DNA from 4 places in the Sphingomonas sp. ABOLG genome. Region 3 is predicted to be linked to each of the others. Evidence: predicted binding sites of a transcription regulator. Region 3 holds the regulator's gene; each other region holds the start of a gene.

Region 1 (4,212 bases), on a different contig from region 3:
GCTGGTCGAGCGCGGGGTAGATGTAATCGGCAAACTGGATCTCGGGCACCGGGCGAAGGCCATAAGCCCCCATGCCGATCGCGACGCCGATGATGCCGATCTCGGTGATCGGCGTGTCGAACACGCGCGTCTTGCCATATTTCGCCTGCAGGCCGGCCGTCGCGCGGAACACGCCGCCGAAATAGCCCACGTCCTCGCCCATCACCACGACGTCGGGGTCGCGCGCCATCAACACGTCCATGGCGGAATTGATCGCCTGGATCATGTTCATGCGCTGGGTGGCGCCGGCGGCGTCGGTCTCCACCGCCGTATTTTCCGCGTTCGTCTCGATCACGTCACTCACCAGGCCAACTCCGTCATCCCAGCGCAGGCGGGGATCCATAAACGCATCATGTCGAAAGAGCCGCCGGGGGCGCGGCCAGTGCTGTTCGCCGTCCGCGCGGCGGCACTCACCGTCGCAGCGCTCACTTCTTGCGCGCCCACGGTCGCCCGCTTTCCTCTTCCTCGGCGATCATCTGCGCCTGCTGTTCGCGCAGATGCCACGGCATCTCCTCGAACACGCCGTCGAACAGCGTGTCGAGCGGCTGGTGCAGGCCATGGCCCAGGATGCCGTTCTTCTCGGCTTCCTTCTGCGCGGCCTTCACCTCGTCGGCGACTTCCTTGTCCATCGTCGCCTGGCGCTCCTCGTCCCATTCGCCGATGGTGATCAGATGATCCTTCAGCCGGCGGATCGGGTCGCCCAGCGGCCATGCGGTCGGCTCGCCCGCGCTGCGATATTGCGACGGGTCATCCGACGTGGAATGCCCTTCGGCGCGATAGGTGAAATGCTCGATCAGCGTGGGGCCCTGGTTGGTCCGCGCACGCTCCGCCGCCCACTGCGTGGCGGCATAGACCGCCAGCGCGTCATTGCCGTCGACCCGCAGGCCAGCGATGCCATAGCCAACCGCGCGCGCGGCAAAGGTCGTCGCCTCCGCGCCGGCAAAGCCGGAAAAGCTCGAAATCGCCCATTGGTTGTTGACGACGTTGAAGATCACCGGTGCGCGATAGACGGTGGCAAAGGTCAACGCGGAGTGGAAGTCGCCCTCCGCCGTCGATCCCTCGCCGCACCAGGTGGCGGCAATGCGCGTGTCGCCCTTCGATGCCGACGCCATCGCCCAGCCCACCGCCTGCGGGTATTGCGTCGTCAGGTTGCCGGAGATCGAGAAGAAGCTGAAGCGCTTCTCCGAATACATGATCGGCAGCTGCTTGCCCTGCAGCTTGTCGCCCGCATTCGAATAGATCTGGTTCATCATGTCGACCAGCGGGCACCCGCGCGCGATCAGCAGACCCTGCTGGCGATAGGACGGAAAGCACATGTCGTCGGCGTCGAGCGCATAGGCCTGCGGCACGGCCACCGCCTCCTCGCCCAGCGACTTCATGTAGAAGCTCGTCTTGCCCTGCCGCTGCGCGCGGAACATGCGTTCGTCGAACGCGCGCACCGTCGCCATATGGCGCAGCATGCGGCGCAGCGTATCGGGCGACAGCTTGGGATCCCACGGGCCGACCGCGCGATTGTCGTCATCGAGCACGCGGACCATCGTATAGACGAGGTCGGTGAACCCGCGGGCGTCCTCGGCAGTGTCCGGGCGGCGCACCGATCCCGCGGCGGGGATCTCCACATCCGAAAAATCGACCGTGTCGCCGGGGCGGAACTTGGGCTCGGGCACATGCAGCGCGAGCGGGGGCAGATTGCTGCGGGCGGCGTCCGCCATAGTTTCTCCGGTTACTTGTTGCACCGGACAACGCGCCGGTGAGCAGATCGAATCCTTGTTATAAAATTTCAACGCACAGCGCCAGCGTCTGCGATGCAAGGAAATGTGACACGACCTTTTCGTCCGCCGAAACCGCCATGGATCATGGTTTCGAGTCGCACGATTGACTCCGCCGGTTGTAGGAACAAAAGAGGAACGTGAGTTTTGAGTGAGTCGTGCCCGTGCCATCCCCTGCCACCATTGCCGAGCTGAGAGAAACGCTCCGCGCCATTGAGGGCGACGGCCATCGCCGGCGCGAGACGCTGCCCTTCGGCGTGGCGGATATGGATTCGCGGCTCGCCGACGGCGGGCTGCGGCTCGATGGGCTGCACGAGGTCGCGGCGAAGGGCGCCGACATGTGCGATGATTCGGCCGCCACCTTGTTCATGGCGGGGATTGCCGCGCGCGCCTGGGGTCCGATCCTGTGGGTCGTGCGCCGGCGCGATCTGTTCGCCCCCGGCCTCTACCAGGCGGGCCTCTCCCCCGAACGCGTCCTTTATGCCGAGGCGCGCGACGATGCCGAAGTGCTCGCGCTGATGGAGGAAGGGCTGCGCCACCGCGGTCTTGGCGCGGTGATCGGCGAGGTGAAGCGCGCTGCCATGCCTGCCACCCGCCGGCTGCAACTCGCCGCCGAAGGGGGCCGCACGATCGCGCTCCTCCTGCGCCGCCATGCGCGCGAGGATGCCGATCCGCTGGCCCCGCCCTCCGCGGCGCTCACCCGCTGGCGGATCGCTTCCGCCCCCTCCGTTCCCCTGCGCTGCGGCAGCATGGGCCGCCCGCGCTGGGCCGTCTCGCTGGTGCGGCAACGCGGCGGCGACCCTTTCGACACTTTGCTGGAGGCCTGCGATGACACGGGTCGTCTCGCTCTACCTGCCGCACTGGGCGATCGATCGCGTGCGCCGGGCCGAGCGTCGCCGCGCACCAACGCCGCGGCCTGAACCGGGCAATTCGCTCGATTCAGGGCCGCTCGATCTCGCGCCGCTGACGGCGGCGGTGGCCGAGGAACAGGTGCTGCAATGCGACGCGCCGAAGAACACCGGCTGGCGCCCCGGCGCGCGCTGGGCGCGCAGCGATGCGTCTGCGCCTGTTGAGAAGCGCTGGTCGCAATCGACGCGCGCCGATGTCGCACGCCAGGTGGAGGCGATGCCCGCGCATCAGCGCCCGCCAATGCGCGAAATGGGCCGCCGCAGCGAGGCCGCCGACCATCCCTTCCGCGCCATGCCGCCGGACGAAGGCGCGCGCCCCGTGCCCACGACGCTACCCGTGCGTCCCGATCCGGAGGACGTGCCCAACACCCGCTGGCGCGGCTTTGACGGCCTCGATCCCAATGCCGACGACCGCGCCGCCGCCGCGCTCGCGCGGTGGAACGCCATGCCCGCGGTGCGCGGTCCCGGCGAAGGCCCCCACCCCGACAAATACGCCCGCTGCGGCTCCAATGATGCCGGCGCGCGGGTCCCCGGCGTCGCGCCCTTTTTCGACACCGGCCGCACCCTCGCCAACACCGTCGCCCGCGCCAGCAATCTCCAACATCCCGCCCCCAAACCTCACAAGCGCAATGTTCGAGAACTTCCGCCGCCCTTGATCACCGTCCACAAGATCGGCAGCCGCATCGAAATCGCCGCCGCCTCACCCGAGGCACGCGCGCTCGGCCTCACGCCAGGCATGGCGCTGACCCAGGCGCGCGCCGCCGTGCCCGACATTGACGTGCGCGACGCGGATGCCGCCGGCGACCTCGCCGATCTGCACCGCCTCGCCACTGCGCTCGCCCGCCGCTGGTGCCCGGTCGTTGCGCTCTCGGGCGAAGACGGCCTGTTCCTCGAGATCAGCGGCACCGCCCACCTCCACGGCGGCGAGGAAGCGATGGCGCGCCGCCTGCTGCGCCTGCTCGCCCGGCTCGGCATCACCGCGCAGCTGGCGATCGCCGACACCGCGGGCGCCGCCTGGGCCTTCGCCCGTCAGGCTGCGCCCGCTGCGATCATCCCCCCCGGCGCGCATGTCGCCGCGCTCGTCCCGCTGCCGGTCACCGCGCTTCGCCTCGCCGATGGCGCGCGCGAATTGCTCGCCCGGCTCGGCGTGGAGACGATCGGCGAGCTCATGGCGATGCCCCGCGCCCCGCTCGTCCGCCGCTTCGGCAAGACGATCGCGCAGCGGCTCGACCAGGCGACCGGCGCCCTGCCAGAACCGCTCGATCCGATCATCCCGGTGCAGCCGATCGCCGTCACCCGCCGCTTCGCCGAACCGATCGCCACCGCCGATGCGATCAGCCATTGGCTCGCCGGCCTCGTCGATGATCTGGCGGCAGCGCTGGCCAAGGCAGGGGTCGGCGCGCGCGCGCTCGCCTTCATCGCCGCGCGTGTCGATTCGACCGATCAGGTGATCCGCATCGGTCTCGCGCGCGCCAGCCGCGAACCGTCGCACCTGC
Region 2 (4,212 bases), on a different contig from region 3:
CTGGCCGGCGTGTTGCGCATGGCGCGGCGCGATCATCGGGCGCTGGGCACGCGCGAGCAGGAGGAGCGTGACCGAGTCCTCGCGGTCCGGCTGATCGCGGAATATGAAAGCCACAGTACGGGCTGGTTCTGGCAGACCGACCGTTATGGCTGCCTGGTTCACCTCAGCGGCAAGCTGGTCAACGAGTTGCAGACGCTTGGCTTCATGCCGCTGGGCCAGCGGCTGGTGGAGGTTTTCCGCGTCGATTCGACCATGGCGGATACCGAGCGGACGCTGACCTTTCACCTGTCGGCGCGCACCAGCTTCTCCGATTATTCGGTGCGCCCCGCGTTCGAGGCGGGCGGCGACCGGTGGTGGTCAATCTCCGGCCGGCCGCTGCTGGACGATCTTGGCCGATTTCATGGCTTCATCGGCTTCGGCTCCGACCTCACCGAAAAGCGTCGTGCCGATGCGGAGATCACGCGCCTCGCGCTGTTCGACAGCCTGACCGGCCTCGCCAATCGCCAGCGGATGCGCCTGTCGCTCGATCAGACGCTGGCACCGGTCACGGGCGCACGCAGCACCAACGCGCTGCTGCTGCTCGATCTCGACCGGTTCAAGGCGGTCAACGACACGCTCGGCCACCAGATGGGCGACGAACTGCTGAAACAGGTCGCCCATCGGCTGCAGCAGAGCGTCGGGGACGCGGGCCTCGTCGGGCGCCTCGGCGGCGACGAGTTTCAGGTCGTCCTGCCGCGCGAGGGCAATCGCGAACGTCTGGGGACGCTGGCACAGCAGATCATCGCCGCCTTGTCGCAGCCTTATTTCCTGGGCGGCTCGTCCGTGTCGATCGGCTGTTCGATCGGCATCGCGATCGCACCCGAACATGGCAATGACAGCGAGACGCTGATCCGCAATGCCGACCTCGCGCTCTACGCCGCCAAGGCGGACGGCCGCGGCGTTTCACGCTTCTTCCGCGAGGAGATGCTGGCCGGCGCGCAGAACCGCAAGCGGCTGGAGGACGACCTTCGCCAGGCGCTCGCCAACGACGAATTCCACCTTGTCTATCAGCCCGTCGTTTCGACCAGCAGCGAGCGCGTGGTCGGCTATGAAGCGCTGCTGCGTTGGGTGCATCCGATCCGCGGCGCGGTCAGCCCGGCCGACTTCATCCCGATCGCGGAGGAATGCGGGATGATTGAGGCGATCGGCGAGTGGGTCCTGCGCACCGCCTGCGCGGAAGCGGCGCAATGGCCCGACCCGGTCCGCATCGCCGTCAACGTCTCGGCGATCCAGTTCGCCAATCCCGCGCTGCCGGCGATCGTCACCAGCGCGATTGCCTCCGCCGGTCTCGCCGCCAGCCGACTGGAGCTGGAAATCACCGAAAGCGTCTTCCTGACCGACGATTCCTCCTCCAGCCACATGTTCCGGGCGCTGAAGGGGATCGGGGTTCGCCTGGCGCTCGACGATTTCGGCACCGGCTATTCCTCGCTCGGCTATCTGAAGAAGGCGCCATTCGACAAGATCAAGATCGACCAGAGCTTCGTGCGCGGTGCGATCCAGGCCGGTAATCGCAACGCGGCGATCATCCGCGCGATCGTGACGCTGGCAGAGACGCTGGGGATGGAAACCACCGCCGAGGGCGTCGAGCAGCAGGACGAGATCGCGCTGATCCGAGACCTTGGCTGCAGCCACATCCAGGGCTTCGTCTATGGCCGCCCCGGCCGCGCCGCTGAGATGCTGGCGCTGTTCCGCGAACAGGACGGCGCGGCGCTTGCGGTTGGCCATCGCGTCAGCCGCGCCGCGCGGTCTACCGTGCTGCGATCGGCGCGGCTCGAGGTCGGCGGCGACACCGGGGAGGTGCGGATCCGCAACCTGTCGGCGACCGGGGTGATGATCGACGGCGTCGACTTTCCGGAAGAGGCGGTCGGCGCCGAGGTGCGGATCGAGCTGGTCGAGGAGGAGATGTTCCCCGCCGTGATCCGCTGGGTCGACGAGGGCCGCGCCGGGCTGGAATTCGCCCGCCATTTCGACATGGAGCGCCTGTCGCCGGCGCAGCCGCGCACGCTGCGCAAGGCAGGCTGAGCGCCGCAGTTCTGCGCTGCTCGGGAGCGCGAGCGGCGCGTTAGACCCGCCCCGGCCGCATGTCCGGCGCCGCGCCACAAGCCCGGGAAAATTTTTCCCTCGCGACCTTCAGCCTTGCAATTCGCGAACCCCGCGGAAGTCCACGCGTCGCCGCATGGCGAGGCGACGGAGCGGCACTCAAATGGCCGCTTCGAGACCACCTTCCCCCTTGCCTCTTCGCGCGCTCTGCCACAATCTGTGGGGGTAGACTGCTACGGCGGGCGCTAGTGCTGGTAGAACAGATAGCGGCCGCTCTGCCGCTGAAGGGAACGGACATGCGGGCGAGGCACCCACATTGATCCCTTTTTGTTCTTAGTGAAGCGCGTTCGGGTGTAGCATGATGGCTCGCCTCCGATTCGGACGAGCTCAACTGGGGGAACGGCCGCGATGGATTTTAGAGACGCGAACGAGGCGAACATGGCAACCGACACCTTAGTAGCAAGTGCCGAGGGCACGGGCGCAGCGGAAGCGAGCGCGACCAAGGGTGCGTTGCGCAAGCCGTACCCGATCGAGGTCGATCATTCGCGCGATGCGCTGTTGACCGATTTCGGCAAGGACACGCTGCAGGATCGCTACCTGTTGCCGGGCGAATCCTATCAGGATCTCTTCGTGCGCGTCGCGAGCGCCTACGCCGATGATGCCGCGCATGCGCAGCGCATCTACGATTACATCAGCCGCCTGTGGTTCATGCCGGCGACGCCCGTGCTGTCGAACGGCGGCACCGGGCGCGGGCTGCCGATCAGCTGCTACCTCAATTCCGTGCCCGACAGCCTGAACGGCATCGTCGACACCTGGAACGAGAATGTCTGGCTCGCGTCGCGCGGCGGCGGCATCGGCACCTATTGGGGCAATGTGCGCGGCATCGGTGAGCCGGTCGGCCTCAACGGCAAGACCAGCGGCATCATCCCCTTCGTGCGCGTGATGGACAGCCTGACGCTGGCGATCAGCCAGGGTTCACTGCGCCGCGGCTCGGCCGCCTGCTATCTCGACGTGTCGCACCCGGAGATCGAGGAGTTCCTCGAGATCCGCAAGCCGTCGGGCGATTTCAACCGCAAGGCGCTGAACCTGCACCACGGCGTGCTGATCCCCGACGCGTTCATGGAAGCGGTGCGCGACGGCGGCGAATGGGAGCTGAAGTCCCCCAAGGATGGCACCGTCCGCGGCAAGGTCGATGCGCGCAGCCTGTTCCAGAAGCTGGTCGAGACTCGCTTGGCGACCGGCGAGCCGTACATCGTGTTCGCCGATCACGTGAACAAGAACATGCCCAAGCATCACCGCGACCTGGGCCTGAAGGTCTCCACCTCGAACCTGTGCAGCGAGATCACGCTGCCGACGGGCCGCGACCATCTCGGCAATGATCGCACCGCGGTCTGCTGCCTCTCCTCACTCAACCTGGAGACGTGGGACCAGTGGAAGGACGACAAGCAGTTCATCGAGGACGTGATGCGCTTCCTCGACAATGTGCTGCAGGATTATATCGACCGGCATGAGCCGGGCATGGAGCGTGCGGCTTACTCCGCGGCGCGTGAGCGCTCGGTCGGCCTTGGCGTCATGGGCTTCCACTCCTTCCTCCAGGCACGCGGCCTGCCGATGGAAGGCGCGATGGCGAAGAGCTGGAACCTGCGCATCTTCAAGCACATCAATGCGCAGGTGAACCAGGCATCGATGACGCTGGCGGCCGAGCGTGGCCCCTGCCCCGATGCGGCCGACATGGGCGTGATGGAGCGGTTCAGCTGCAAGATGGCGATCGCGCCGACCGCGTCGATCTCGATCATCTGCGGTGGCACGTCCGCCTGCATCGAGCCGATCCCGGCCAACATCTACACCCACAAGACGCTGTCCGGCAGCTTCGCGGTGAAGAACCCGTATCTGGAGAAGCTGCTCAACGAGAAGAGCAAGAACGCGGACAGCGTCTGGAACTCGATCCTCGAGCATGGCGGCAGCGTGCAGCACCTCGACTTCCTCAGCCAGGAAGAGAAGGATTGCTTCAAGACCAGCTTCGAGATCGACCAGCGCTGGCTGCTGGAACTGGCGGGCGATCGTTCGCCCTATATCGACCAGGCCCAGTCGCTAAACCTGTTCATCCCGGCGGACGTCGAGAAGTGGGATCTG
Region 3 (4,212 bases):
CCTTCCCAATAGCAGCGCGTGGCGCGCCGCGTTGCTGGGCGCCGCCGCGCTCGCCCTCCTCGCGCTTGCGGCATCCTCCGCCGGTAGTCGCGCTGCCCGGGTGGCGGCGATCGGCAGCATTGCTTTCGCGGCCGGGCTCGCGCTGGTGTGGCTGCGGGCGGAAACGGCGGCCGCGCCCGTCCTTGCGCGTCCCGCGATCGCGACTTTCACTGGGCGGGTGGAGGCAATGAACGCATTGCCGGCGCGGGGCCTAGTGCGGCTGCGGCTCGGCGATCTTGAGTGGCTTGATCGCAGGCCGCCGCGTGCGCCCCTCCACGTGCGCGTCAACGTAGCAGAGCAGGACGTGCCGGCCGGGCTGCTGCCTGGGACGCGGATCAGCCTGCGCGCGCGGTTGATGCCGCCTCCGCCGCCGGCGGTGCCGGGCGCCTATGATTTCGCGCGCGTGGCATGGTTCAGCGGGATTGGTGCCACCGGGCGGGCGCTCGGCTCACCCGAGATCCTGGCGGGTGCGGTCGCTGGAGAGCCGTTCCGCGCGCGCCTGTCCCGCCACATCCAGCACAATTTGGAGGGAAGTGCCGGCGGCATCGCCGCCGCGCTGGCGACCGGCGATACCGGGGGGATCGAGGAACCGGATCACGAGGCGATGCGCCGCTCCGGCCTTGCGCATCTTCTGTCGGTCAGTGGACTCCATATCACCGCGGTCGTCGGCCTGACGATGCTGCTCGCCGCACGACTGCTCGCGCTCAACATGCGGCTCGCGCTCACCGGTCGGGTTCCGCTGATCGCAGCGGCGACCGCTGCCGTGACCGCGCTCGGCTATACCTGGCTGACCGGGAGCGAGGTGCCCACGATCCGCAGTTGCATCGCCGCCTTGCTGGTGCTCGCCGCCATGGCGATGGGGCGAGAGGCGCTGACCTTGCGGCTGGTGGCGACCGGCGCACTCGTCGTGCTGCTGCTCTGGCCGGCGTCCCTGGCGGGGCCCAGCTTCCAGCTCTCCTTCGCCGCCGTCACTGCGATCATCGCGCTGGCTGAGCATCCGGCGGTCCGCCGCTGGTTCGCGCCGCGCGAGGAATCATGGGGCCGCCGCCTCCTGCGCAATGGCGGCTCGTTGCTGCTGACCGGCGCGATCGTCGAAGTCGCGTTGATGCCGATCGCCGTCTTCCACTTCCACAAGGCCGGCATCTATGGCGCGCTGGCCAATATCGTCGCCATCCCGCTGACCACCTTTGTCGTGATGCCGCTGGAGGCATTGGCGCTGCTGTTCGATACGACGGGGCTCGGCGCGCCCTTCTGGTGGCTGACGGGGCAGGGGTTATCGCTATTGTTGTGGATCGCCCGGACGACGGCGGCGGCGCCTGGGGCGGTCGCGGCACTGCCAGCGATGCCGGCGGGCGCCTTCGCGTTGATGGTCGGCGGCGGGCTGTGGCTGGCGCTCTGGCGGACGCGCTGGCGGCGGATCGGCTTGATCCCGGTCGCGGTCGGCGCGCTTTGGGCGCTCGCGACACCGCCCTCCGACCTTCTGGTAACCGGCGACGGACGGCATCTCGGCGTGCGGCTGCCCGATGGGCGCGTAGCGCTGCTGCGCGATCGGGCGGGCGATTATGCGCGTGACATGCTGGCGGAAAATGGCGGATCTGACGCCGAACCGGTGCTCTTGTCCGATCAGGGCGCGGCGCGCTGTTCGCGCGATCTATGCCGCGTCGATCTGCCGGTCGGCGACCGCACATGGCGCGTGCTGGCGACGCGCAGCGCCTATCTGGTTCCCGTCGGCGCGCTGATCCAGGCATGCCGCAATGCCGATATCGTGGTCAGCGAACGCCGCCTGCCGCGTCGCTGTACGCCGCGATGGCTGCGCCTCGATCGTGAGATGCTCGCGCGAACCGGCGGGGTGGCGATTTCGCTCTCTACCGGGCGCGTCGATACCGTGATCCGCCCCGGCGATGCTCACCCCTGGGTGCTCGCCGGGATGCCAATCCTGCCGGGCCGCTCAACGAACCGCTGGCGCAAGGATGAACAACCGACGTTTCGCCCGGAGAAAGCGTTCAGCCCGCTGCCGGCGGGCCTGCGCCCGGCCAATCAGGAATAACGCCGCAGAATCCCGGCCAACTTGCCCTGCACCCGCACCTGCGCTGGCGCATAACGCTGCGGATCATAGGAGCGGTTCGCCGGGTCGAGCCGGATCATCGTGCCTTCGCGCCGAAAATATTTCAGCGTCGCCTCGCTGTCCTCGATCAGCGCGACCACGATCTCGCCATCGCGCGCCACATCCTGCTTGCGGATCAAGGCGAAGTCGCCGTCGAGGATGCCCGCCTCGACCATCGAGTCGCCGGCAACCTCAAGTGCGAAATGCTCACCCGAGCCCAAAAGCGCCGCCGGCACCGGCAGGCTGGTGGAGCCTTCGAGCGCCTCGATCGGGGCGCCGGCCGCGATCCGCCCGTGCAGCGGCACTTCGACGACGTCGTTGGCCGGTTCCGGCAATGTAGGCGCCGGCGTGGATGAACGGACCGCCTCGCGGCTTTCCGGACGGTCGGGCACCTTCAGCACTTCCAGCGCGCGGGCGCGGTTGGGCAAGCGACGCAGAAAGCCACGCTCTTCCAGCGCAGAAATGAGGCGGTGGACCCCGGACTTCGATTTCAGGTCCAGCGCATCCTTCATCTCTTCGAACGAAGGGGAGACGCCGGTTTCGGCCAGTCGATCATTGATGAAACAGATCAACTCGTGCTGCTTTTTGGTGAGCATGCATCATCTCCGCGGCGAACAGACTGGGAACCTTTAAGGAACGTAAACCGACGCGTCAAGCAATCACGAGGATTTCTGCCGAGTCGCCCATCGCCGCAGCAGGAGCATGTGGTTGACGAACGACGAGGCAGCCTGCCCGTGCCAACGTTCGTAGCATGGAACTGTCCTGGATCGTAGCAACATAGGCCCGTCCATCGCGCAACTCTGCGCGTAGATAATCAGTGCGCGGGCCATTGGCCGGCAACGCTTCGCCAAGGATGCCGGTGGTCGTTTGTGGCAGGGGCTGCGCCGCCCCGGCAAGCGCCGCGACCATCGGCTTCACGAACAGCAAGCCGGTGACAAAGGCGGAGACGGGGTTTCCCGGTAGCCCCAGCACGGCCATGTCGCCGCGCCACCCCGCCATCAGCGGCTTGCCGGGGCGAAGCGCGATGCGCCAGAAATCGATCGCGGCGCCCGCCGCCTGCAGCGCAGGACGAACCAGGTCGTGATCCCCAACCGAGGCGCCACCGGTGGTGACGAGGACGTCGGCCGCCACATGGCGGAACGTGTCGGTCAGCGGTTCCAACCGGTCAGGGAGGATGCCGAGGTCGATGATCTCCACCGGAAGATCCGCGAGCAGCGCCCGTAGCAGCAGGCGGTTCGATTCCGGTAGTCGGCCGGGCTCGACGGCCCGTCCGGGTTCGACCAGTTCATCGCCCGTCGCGGCGATCGCCACACGAACCCGGCGCCGGACGGTGACGTCGCCCAGCCCCCCGGTGGCCGCCACCGCCAGGCGCGCCGGCGTCAGCCGTTCGCCGGCCGCGACCAGCGTATCGCCGTTCGCAAAATCGAGCCCGCGTCGCCGGATGTTGGCGCCCTCGCGTGCCGGTCCTTCGCCATCGAGCCATAAGGTATCGCCGTCGTGACGGGCCTCTTCCTGCACCATCACCGTGTCGGCGCCCTCGGGCACGGCGGCGCCAGTGAAGATCCGGGTCGCCTGGCCCGCCTTCACGGCACCTGCAAATGGCCGTCCGGCGGCGCTCTCGCCGATCACTCGCATCGGGCCCGGCAGGTCACTGAACCGCACGGCATAGCCGTCCATCGCCGACAGGTCGCGCTCGGGCTGGGTACGGCACGCGATCAACGGGACCGCCACCCAGCGTCCGATCGCGTCCGCCAGCGGCAGCGTTTCGGTCGACAGCGCGGGCGCCGCAGCCAACAGGCGCGCCTGCGCCTCTGCGACAGGAAGCAATTCGCTCATGATCCGGCGAGTGACAGATTCATGCTGTCGGCAACACCCATAATAATCGCGGCGCGGCCCTGAGGGTCAGGCGACGAAATCGCCCGACTTGCCGCCGGTTTTCTTCAGCAGGCGGATGTTGCCGATCGTCATCCGCTTATCGAGTGCCTTGGCCATGTCATAGACGGTCAGCAGCGCCGTGGAGACGGCGGTCAGCGCCTCCATCTCCACGCCCGTTCGGCCGTTGGTGGCAA
Region 4 (4,212 bases), on a different contig from region 3:
AGGTAATCGGCGGTGACGCTGCCCTTGGACTTGAGGAGCTGCTTGAGCGTGCCCTGAGCGACGATCTGCCCGCCGTGGACGCCGGCGCCGGGGCCCATGTCGATCACGTAATCGGCGGTGCGGATCGCATCCTCGTCATGCTCGACGACGAGGACGGTGTTGCCGAGATCGCGCAGGCGGCGGAGCGTGGCGAGCAGCATGTCGTTGTCGCGCTGATGCAGGCCGATCGAGGGCTCGTCGAGGACGTAGAGGACGCCCGAGAGGCCGCTGCCAATCTGCGAGGCGAGGCGGATGCGCTGGCTCTCGCCGCCCGACAGGGTGCCGGAGGTGCGATCGAGGTTGAGATAGTCGAGGCCAACGTTGTTGAGGAAGCCGAGCCGCTCGACGATCTCCTTCAGAATGCGCTCCGCGATGGCGCGCTGCTGGTCGTTCAGGTGATTGGGCAGGTCGGTGAAGAAGGCGAGTGCGTCGACCACCGAGAGGTGGGTCGCGTGGCTGATGTCCTGCATCGCGACCTTCACCGCCAGCGCCTCGGGCTTCAGGCGGGCGCCGTGGCAGACCTCGCACGGCTGGGACGACTGGTACTTGCCGAGCTCCTCCTTCATCCACGCGCTCTCCGTCTGGAGCATGCGGCGATTGAGGTTGCCAATGACCCCCTCGAACGGCTTGCTGACGTCGTAGCTCTTCTTGCCGTCGATGAAGGTGAGGGTGACCGCCTTGCCCTTGGTGCCCTGGAGGATGATGTTCCGCACCTCCTCCGGAAGGTCGGCCCAGGGGGTGTCGAGGCTGAAATCATAGGCGCGGGCGAGGGAGCCGAGCACCTGCATGTAATAGGGTGAGGGCGGGTTGGACTTCGCCCAGGGGACGACGGCGCCCTTCTTGATGGTGAGCGCGTGGTTGGGGACGACGAGATCCTCGTCGAAGATCAGCTTTTCGCCGAGGCCGTCGCACGCCGGGCAGGCGCCCTGGGGGGCGTTGAAGGAGAAGAGGCGCGGCTCGATCTCGGCGATGGTGAAGCCGCTGACCGGGCAAGCGAACTTCTCGGAGAAGACGATGCGGTTGGCGGGCACACCGGCGTTCTTCATCGCGCCGCCGGACGCGGCCTCGTCCTCGCGCCCCGGCACGACGCCGTCGGCGAGGTCGACATAGGCGAGGCCATCGGCGAGCTTCAGCGCGGTCTCGAAACTGTCGGCGAGGCGGGTGGCGATGTCCGCGTTCACCGCGAGGCGATCGACCACGACCTCGATGTCATGCTTGTACTTCTTGTCGAGCGCGGGCGCGTCCTCGATCTCGTGAATCTCGCCGTCGATGCGCACGCGGGTGAAACCGGCCTTCTGCCACTCGGCCATTTCCTTGCGATACTCACCCTTGCGGCCGCGCACGACGGGGGCGAGGAGGTAGAGCCGCGTGCCTTCGGGCAGCGCCATGACCCGGTCGACCATCTGGCTGACGGTCTGCGCCGCGATCGGCTCCCCGGTGACGGGCGAATAGGGGATGCCGACACGCGCCCAGAGGAGGCGCATGTAATCGTAGATCTCCGTCACCGTCGCGACGGTGGAGCGCGGATTGCGGCTGGTGGTCTTCTGCTCGATCGAGATGGCGGGCGAGAGCCCCTCGATATGATCGACGTCCGGCTTCTGCATCAGTTCGAGGAACTGGCGCGCGTAGGCCGACAGGGACTCGACGTAGCGGCGCTGACCCTCGGCATAGATAGTGTCGAACGCGAGGCTCGACTTGCCCGAGCCGGAGAGGCCGGTGATCACCGTCAGCGTATCCCGGGGGATATCGACGCTTACGTCCTTGAGATTGTGCTCGCGCGCGCCGCGGACGGAGATGTGAGTCAGCATGCGTTTAGTTCTACTTCCGTTCCGGTCGGGAGGATAGACCGGAGATGTAGGAAGCGGGGGCGGGGGATGCCAGCGGCGGACGGAAAGGTATCTTTTGCCCGTGCGGGTAGGGCTCCTGTCATTCGTCAGCCGCTGTGCTGAGCCTCAACACCCGCCAAGGCTGAACGACGAACCGGCTCGTGGCACAAAAAAAGAGGGGCCGGCATGGCCGACCCCTCCAAAAGTGCAATCTGATCGATGGATCAGAAGCGTGCGCGGAAGCCCGCGTAGAAGAAGCGGCCGCGGTTGTCGTAGATACCCGAGCCGGTGGTGATGCCGGTCAGACCGTACGGCGGCTTGACGTCGCCAACGTTGTTGACGCCGAAGTCGAGCGTGAAATTGTCTTCCACGTCGACGCCGAAGCGGATGTCGTTGTACACAACCGACGGATACTTGCGGATCGTCGCATAGTCCGGGTTCTGCGGCGGCTGACCGTTCACGCTGTTATAGTCTTCGAAGGTGTTCAGATACATGCCGTCGATCCAGCGGATCGTGTGGCCGAGCGTGAACTTGCCGAAGCGCAGGTCGGTGAACGCGATCACCTGATCCTTCGGATAGCTGAGCTCGCTCGTCAGAACGTTCTTGAATTCCGGACGCGACGGATCGGTGAACTGGTCGAGCTGGATCAGGTGAGTCCAGACCGCCTTGAAGTTCGCCCGCATGAAGCCGAAGTCGCGGTTATACGCGAGCTGCGTGTCGATGCCGCGCGTCTTGAAGCGGGCATAGTTCTGCGGAAGATCCTGGAACGATCCCTCGATGACCCGGAACGCTTCTTCGCCGTTCGGACCACCATTGGCGCCAGCGCGGGTGAACAGATCGCAGAACTGGTTGTTCAGGTTCGGTGCGTCGTAGCACGCGTTCAAGGCCTGCTGGACCGTCGGCGACGTGATCACGTTGTTGACCGTGATGTCGTAGTAATCGACCGACAGCGACAGACCCGGCACGAAGCGCGGCGAGAAGACACCGCCCAGCGTCAGCGAGTTGGACGTTTCCGCCTCAAGCTGACGGTTGCCACCGCTCTGGATTTCCAGCGACGAGGTGTAGACGAAGTCATAACCTGCCGGACGACCGGCCGCCTCGCAATTCGCGGGGCGCGTTGCGGAACCAGTGTTGATGTTGCGCGCCGAGCACGGATCGTTCGGAGCAGCGGTGTAGTTCTGGCCGAGCGGCGAATACTGCTCACCCAGATACGGCGAACGCACCGAGCGCGAGTAACCACCACGCAGCAGCAGGTCGTCGACCGGGCGCCAGGTGGCATTGCCGTTCCACGCCACGACCGTGCCGACCGAACCGGTGTAGTCCGCGACGCGGGCCGCACCCGAGATCGTCAGTTCCTTGAACAGGAACACGTCCTTCAGAAGCGGGATCGACAATTCGCCGAACGCTTCCTTCACTTCGAACGCAGGCGAGCGGAAGCTCGGGATCGCGTTGTAGAAGTTGTAGCCCGCCTGGGTCAGCGGATCGAGGTCGTAGGTCAGCGTTTCGCGACGATATTCGCCGCCAACCGAGAAGCCGACCGGGCCACCGGGCAGTTCGAACAGCTGGCTGGAATCACCCGCGACGAAGCCGTTGACGACCAGCTGCGTTGCCTTGCCCGATGCTTCGGTCGGCGACAGGATGTAGTTGCGCGCGGCCTGGCTGACCGAGCCCTCGCCGAACGGATTGAGCGGGACGCAGGCGGCGATATCGGCCGCGAGCTGTGCCGGATTGCCACCCAGGTCGCTGCCGGCATAGGCGCCGTCGACCTGCGCACGGCAGACGATCTGACCAGCGGCGTTGCGCGTCGTGTCCAGCGCCAGCAGGTAACGCTGGGTGTTCACGTTGCCGACGATCAGATTGTTTTCGCGGTGCTCACCGTAGTTCACCGAAACTTCGTAGGTCCAGTCGTCGTTGAAATCGCCGCGGACACCACCGACGATGCGGAAGGTATCACGCTCGATCTGCTCGTCGCGGATGCCGAGGTCGAGCCAGTTGCGACGCAGGCTGAAACGATAGGTGCCGGCATCGACCTGGGCCAGCGCTGCTGCCTGGTTGGCGGCGGCGGACGCACCGCTGAATGCGGCGCCCGTGTTCGGGTTCACACCCGAAACGATCGAGTTGCGAAGCTGACCAGCGATCGTCGCGCGGGCAGCCGCGTTCAGATACGGGTTGTCGAGGCGGATGCCTTCACGGTTGACGGAGCCGGATCCCGCGTTCGAGTAGGACCGGTCGGTGAACCCTGCGATCGCCACGCCGTCGGAGAGCGTCTGGCCCTGCGAGAAGAACGGACCGCTCTGCGAGCCGCGTGCTTCGGTGCGGACGTACTTGGCTTCGAAGAAGGGGACGA

The links. The regulator LexA, encoded in region 3, represses DNA repair genes until DNA is damaged. The targets are predictions, from matches to a motif close to GTTCCNCNCTTGTTCT.
Region 1: CA236_RS12530 (protein ImuA) is a predicted target of LexA. The motif match lies at 1,933-1,948, and genes of this name have one in related genera.
Region 2: CA236_RS02215 (ribonucleoside-diphosphate reductase subunit alpha) is a predicted target of LexA. The motif match lies at 2,398-2,413, and genes of this name have one in related genera.
Region 4: uvrA (excinuclease ABC subunit UvrA) is a predicted target of LexA. The motif match lies at 1,855-1,870, and genes of this name have one in related genera.

The regions. Positions count from the first base shown of each region.
Region 1 is NZ_QQWW01000010.1:26,372-30,583, reverse strand. It holds gene CA236_RS12540 (alpha-ketoacid dehydrogenase subunit beta) at 1-271, opposite strand, end outside; gene CA236_RS12535 (3-methyl-2-oxobutanoate dehydrogenase (2-methylpropanoyl-transferring) subunit alpha) at 465-1,751, opposite strand; gene CA236_RS12530 (protein ImuA) at 1,973-2,728, shown strand; gene CA236_RS12525 (DNA polymerase Y family protein) at 2,637-4,212, shown strand, end outside.
Region 2 is NZ_QQWW01000002.1:39,155-43,366, reverse strand. It holds gene CA236_RS02220 (EAL domain-containing protein) at 1-2,061, shown strand, start outside; gene CA236_RS02215 (ribonucleoside-diphosphate reductase subunit alpha) at 2,488-4,212, shown strand, end outside.
Region 3 is NZ_QQWW01000013.1:77,836-82,047, reverse strand. It holds gene CA236_RS14580 (ComEC/Rec2 family competence protein) at 1-2,086, shown strand, start outside; gene lexA (transcriptional repressor LexA) at 2,077-2,739, opposite strand; gene CA236_RS14570 (molybdopterin molybdotransferase MoeA) at 2,795-3,979, opposite strand; gene moaC (cyclic pyranopterin monophosphate synthase MoaC) at 4,046-4,212, opposite strand, start outside.
Region 4 is NZ_QQWW01000007.1:165,767-169,978, forward strand. It holds gene uvrA (excinuclease ABC subunit UvrA) at 1-1,847, opposite strand, end outside; gene CA236_RS10520 (TonB-dependent receptor) at 2,090-4,212, opposite strand, start outside.